Linked DNA regions of Lysinibacter sp. HNR. The main gene of each other region encodes a partner of the protein of the gene in region 2 in a complex. Links are inferred from orthologs where the notes say so. Each region holds a gene or a part of one and is shown on either strand. Other genes may lie near its edges.

What was found.
Region 1: the proteins of groL (region 2) and groES are in contact, whole or in part, in a cryo-EM structure (PDB 8P4O), measured with the Escherichia coli proteins. The link is inferred for Lysinibacter sp. HNR from one-to-one orthologs.

The regions. Positions count from the first base shown.
Region 1 is NZ_CP121684.1:2,110,226-2,113,008, forward strand. It holds groES (co-chaperone GroES), read right to left. Parts: upstream 1,649-2,783; coding sequence 1,352-1,648; downstream 1-1,351. Other genes in the region: guaB (IMP dehydrogenase), read right to left, coding at 1-130; rarD (EamA family transporter RarD), read right to left, coding at 272-1,156; FrondiHNR_RS09555 (class I SAM-dependent methyltransferase), read left to right, coding at 1,798-2,783. UniProt on the Escherichia coli protein: Together with the chaperonin GroEL, plays an essential role in assisting protein folding.
Region 2 is NZ_CP121684.1:2,446,805-2,449,784, forward strand. The notes cover bases 120-2,980. They hold groL (chaperonin GroEL), read right to left. Parts: upstream 2,430-2,980; coding sequence 810-2,429; downstream 120-809. Other genes in these bases: FrondiHNR_RS11175 (amidase domain-containing protein), read right to left, coding at 120-566; FrondiHNR_RS11185 (DUF3048 domain-containing protein), read right to left, coding at 2,553-2,980. Outside these bases: more of FrondiHNR_RS11175, read right to left, coding at 1-119.

The DNA.
Region 1 (2,783 bases), 340 kb from region 2 along the record:
CCACCCTAATTCTCTTGCTAATACGCGAGGAGGTGTCAGCCTCACTCGGAATGACGTCCGTGTGCGCCGGCAAAAGCAGCACATCGTCGTAGGTTAGTCCGGTAAATCCAAAAGGATCGTGCTGATCCATAACACCCTCTTGTGGTTAAAGTTGCAACGGAGTCGGCGCTCACGTGAAGTGCCATCTAACAATCGTAAACGACTTTACGTGCGGATATGCTCCTTACTCACTTTACCGGGCGGTAGGAACGGGTTTCACCCTCACCGTCCCTCACTTCCCCCTGCGACCCCCGCGAATTGTGCCCCACACGACGATAAGTATCGCGACCCACACCAGGGAGAACCCCAGCCATCTCTCCGAGGGCATATTCTCCCCCAGAACAAAGACTCCGAAGAGAAACTGTAGGATCGGGGCCAAGAATTGAGTGAGCCCCAGCTGTGTCAGGGTGCTGCGGCGGGCACCCGCCGCAAAAAGCAACAGGGGAACCGCGGTGATAACTCCCAGACCACACAGCAACAGGGTGTGGGTGAGAGAAACCCCGATGAAGCTCAGGGCAACAAACTGTGAGACGACCACTAGCTGCACGATGGCAATCGGTGCTAATAAAACGGTTTCTACGGTCAGCCCGGCAACCGCCCCAACAATTACCCCCATCTTCTTTTTCACCAGTCCATACAGACCAAAAGACATCGCAAGAACAAGCGCAGCCCACGGTAGACGCCCGTAATTCAGGGTGAGGATCAGAACCGCTATAAAAGCCACACCGAGGGCGACCCACTGCGTGAGAGCCAATTTCTCACGCAGAAACAAGACCCCGAGCAGAACGGTCACGAGGGGGTTAATAAAGTAACCGAGACTAGCCTCGACCACGTTGTTGTCGAGTATCAGCAGAACAAAGAGCTGCCAATTGATGTAGATGAGAACACCCGCAACCATAAGAAATCCGATGGTTCTGGGAGATTTGAAGAGGATGCGTAACTGTCCCCAGCCACGCATCGCGGTGAGTAAAATCGCGCAAAAGGCCAACGAAAATAAAATCCGCCAGGGCACAATTTCAAAAACATTCGCGGACCCGACCAAGAGGAAGTACGCGGGGGCAATGCCCCACAGAAGGTAGGCCCCAACCGCATAGATCAGACCGGAGCGCGTATTCACTTCTCTATCCTAGTCCCCCTGCAAAACGGGGCTCTTAGAGGTGGGGTCAACCCCATAGGCTCAAGAAAAATCAAAACCTAAACTGCTGTTCCTATAGCGAGAGACAGAGCATAGATGTCAACCGGATGCCTATACGGGGTTAAAAAAGTTGTGGGTCCGGGAAAGATACCCGAACCCACAACTCACAAATTTTTTCTAGCGAACCACCACGGCAAGCACATCACGCGCAGAGAGCACAAGATAGTCTTGACCGTCGTACTTAACCTCGGTTCCACCGTACTTGGAGTAGATGACCTTGTCACCCACGGCGATGTCGAGCGGAACGCGGTTTCCATTGTCGTCGATACGGCCGGGGCCTACCGACACAACCTCGCCCTCCTGGGGCTTTTCCTTAGCAGTATCGGGGATGACTAGACCAGACGCGGTTGTCTGCTCTGCCTCAACCTGCTTGATAACAATCCGATCTTCGAGCGGCTTAATGGAGACCGACACGTTTGACCTCTTTCTTAGTAACTAAAAGACGTGAGTTAGCAGCCTCTATAGGAGAGTGCTAACTAGAAGTTTAGAGCGCGATTGGCACTCACGCAAGGCGAGTGCCAACACACTGCCCTCCAATACTGTACTTTTGAAGGGTGTCGACCGTGAACCATGACGGTGTGGATTTTCTTCTCAGCCGCGAGGGCCTGGCCATCCTGGCTCGTGAAGCAGATTCCGCCCCCACAGACCCTCTTCGGGAAGTGAGCAGACTTCGCGCAGAAGGACTTGCCCCCTGGCAGGTGTCCGCGCTCCTGGGCCAGGCAGCGCTGCGGCGACGCGCAATCCAAAAGTTTGGAGCGCTCGCGTCGCGTCTCCTCTTCACAGAGGCAGGCCTCGAGCAGGCTACCCGAAGCATCGTCGCCGACCATCATGCCACCCGCTACGCTGACGCGGGGCTGAACCGAGTCGCAGATCTCGGTTGCGGCATCGGGGCAAACTCACTCGCGCTCCAGCGCGCGAACCGAGAGGTTACTGCGGTAGAACTCGATCCACTCACCGCAAAGATAGCCGCACACAATCTCACGGTACAGGGCGCGGAGCTATTCTCCGGCACGGTCGTTCCCACCGCCACGGTTATCACGGGTGATGCCGAATCGTTCCCCCTCGACGGTGTAGACGGCGTTTTTCTCGACCCCGCCCGCCGCACCGCGGGGCACTCCAACACCCGCCGGATCACAGACCCCGACGACTACTCACCCAGCCTTCACTTCGCCCACAATCTAGCGCTGCGACTCCCCACCGGCATTAAGCTAGGTCCCGGCCTGGATCGTGACCTCATTCCCGAGGGGGTTGAGGCACAGTGGGTTTCGGTCGACAACCAGGTAGTTGAAATGGGGCTCTGGTCGGGGCCCCTGGCCCGTCCCGGAGTGGGACGCTCAGCGCTTCTCCTCGCCACAAAGGGCGAGAATCGGTGCTATGAGCTCAGTGCGGCGCAGGACTCCGAGGATGCCGCGGTGACCGGGCTCGGAGAGTACCTCTATGAGCCCGACGGTGCCGTCATCCGGGCCCGTCTTATCGGCCTGCTTGCGCGACAGATTGGCGCGGGAATGCTGAGCGAGGGAATCGCGTATCTCTCCTCAGAGACGCTCAC
Region 2 (2,980 bases):
TATTTGTTGTACCACTCTGCTCGTGCCCCCTTTTCGGGCCCTAACCATTCAAAGAGGGCAGCAGACACAAAGTTAGCGCAGTCTCCACCAACTGCGTTCCAGTTGCCGTAGCGATTGCTATCGTACTTGTTCCAATGGGCAAGAGTGTAGGACATCTGACGCCCGCGAGGCGTGAGGGCATCGTACTCATACTGATTTCTCAGCTCAGAACTCTTCCCGTCCGAATACTTAACCTTTACGGTAACAAGACCTTTTTGGTAATCCGGCACCACTTGATTATTGGCGTTTCCTCCCTGTACACCATGGTGAGGAGGCGTTACTACTTTTACCTCGGACGGAGAAGTTGAGTCAGGAGTAACGCACTTCTCTCCGAAACAAACCTCGGTGGTGTCCTGAATATGATAACCAGAGAGGGTGAGAGCCTGCCCTCCCATCACATCACCCTTTTCCTCAGAGAGCGCTAGGGGAATCCGGATCGGGATTGGGTTGGCGATCGCAATGCTCGGCACACTGGTTATCGTGATACTGGTTGCGAACGCAAGCGCAATCGCAGTTTTAATTTTCATACGCATATATTCCCTCGAGTGATTGTCAGAAAGTCGGGGGGGGGAGAGAGACATAAACATGATACACAAACGAAGGACAGTGTAAATCCACTCGAGAACGCCCTTTAGATATTTCCAGAAAGTGCCGGCTACACATGAGTAAAATATTTGTACACTCCGCACAATTATCCTCGTGAGACACAAAAGCGGGGCGAATCCCCGTGAGGGAACCGCCCCGCTTTCTCGCGTAAAACGCTTCTGGGATTAGAAGTCCATACCACCCGTGGGATCTGCTGCGGGTGCGGGAGTAGCCTCCGGCTTCTCCGCCACAACGGCCTCGGTGGTGAGGAAGAGCCCGGCAATCGATGCGGCATTCTGCAGAGCGGAACGCGTCACCTTTGCGGGATCAATGATTCCTTCGGCGCTCAGGTCACCGTACTCACCTGTTGCGGCGTTCAAGCCGTGACCAACGGGCAGACTACGAACCTTTTCTGCAACAACCCCGGCCTCCAGGCCAGCGTTCAACGCAATCTGGCGCAGAGGAGCCTCAATGGCAACACGTACAATGTTCGCGCCGGTTGCCTCATCGCCCTGAAGCTTCAGGCTCTCAAACACGGCGGCACCGGCCTGGATCAAGGCAACACCACCACCGGGAAGAATACCCTCTTCAACGGCGGCCTTCGCGTTGCGAACGGCATCTTCGATGCGGTGCTTGCGCTCCTTGAGCTCAACCTCTGTTGCGGCTCCGGCCTTGATAACGGCAACACCACCAGCGAGCTTAGCCAGGCGCTCCTGCAGCTTCTCGCGGTCGTAGTCGCTATCGGTGTTCTCAATCTCTTTACGAATCTGAGCCACGCGACCGGCGATGGCATCGGCGTCTCCGGAACCCTCCACGATTGTGGTCTCGTCCTTTGTAATAACAACTTTGCGTGCGCGTCCAAGAAGGTCGAGCGTTGCGTTCTCCAGCTTGAGACCAACCTCTTCGCTGATAACCTGTCCACCCGTCAGGATGGCGATATCCTGCAGCTGAGCCTTACGACGATCTCCAAATCCGGGGGCCTTGACCGCAACAGACTTAAAGATTCCACGGATCTTGTTCACAACGAGAGTTGCAAGAGCTTCTCCATCAACATCCTCAGCAATGATGAGGAGCTGCTTGCCCGACTGGATAACCTGGTCGACGATGGGGAGCAGATCCTTAATGTTGCTGATCTTGGAGTTAGCAATGAGGATGTAGGGCTCCTCAAAGACTGCCTCCTGGCGGTCGGCATCGGTCACGAAGTATGCCGAGAGGTAGCCCTTGTCGAAGCGCATTCCCTCGGTGAGTTCAAGGGAGGTTCCGAGAGAGTTAGACTCCTCAACGGTAACAACACCCTCTTTGCCCACCTTGTCGATTGCCTCGGCAATGATCGAGCCGATCTCTTTGTCTGCAGCAGAGATGGATGCGGTAGCCGCAATCTCCTCGGTGGTCTCGATCTCTTTAGCGTTTGCAAGAAGCTGGTTAGTGATAGCCTCTACAGCCTTCTCAATTCCGCGTTTGAGGCTGATCGGGTCGGCACCGGCAGCAACGTTGCGCAGCCCCTCACGCACGAGAGCCTGGGCAAGAACGGTTGCCGTAGTGGTACCGTCACCGGCCACATCATCGGTCTTTTTCGCGACCTCTTTTACGAGTTCGGCGCCGATGCGCTCATAGGGCTCATCGAGTTCGATCTCTTTGGCGATTGATACGCCATCGTTGGTGATGGTGGGGGCGCCCCACTTCTTTTCGAGTACAACGTTGCGACCGCGCGGGCCGAGCGTTACCTTGACCGCGTCTGCGAGCGTGTTGAGTCCACGCTCAAGACCACGTCGGGCTTCTTCGTCAAAAGCAATCATCTTTGCCATGTGAGTATCGTCCCTCCTGGACGTTCAAAGAATTAGGTGGAAATTAGCACTCACTCAAGGCGAGTGCTAAAGACAATTCTGGCACTCGTTGCCCGAGAGTGCAAGTGACCACAATCACCATGCTTATTGAACGCTCACGGTGCCCTCTGCCGCGGGAACAAGCTCAACCCACGAGTTTCCGGGAGCCAGTTTAATAACGTTTCCCTCAGAATCGTTAAACACTAGGGATTCGTCACGACCCGCTTTTTGCCAGGTTCCGGCAACAGCCTTGCCGTTTGTAATGAATGTGGCCTCTCCGCTTCCCTCCAGAACGGTCTTGGGAACCTCCCCCATTTCAACGGGAACCCGCAACACGATCACATTGGTGGCGGTTATCCGATTACCCTCGGCGTCGATATCCGGGGTGTCTTCCTGATTGCGCTGGTAAAGCCCACTCGCCTCATCCCACTCCCACGAGGGAAAACGTATATTAGAGAACCGCATACTCACGAGCGAAGCGGGGGTTCCCACGGTAGCGGCGGTGGAGGAGGCTCCGTCGCTCGAGTATTCAA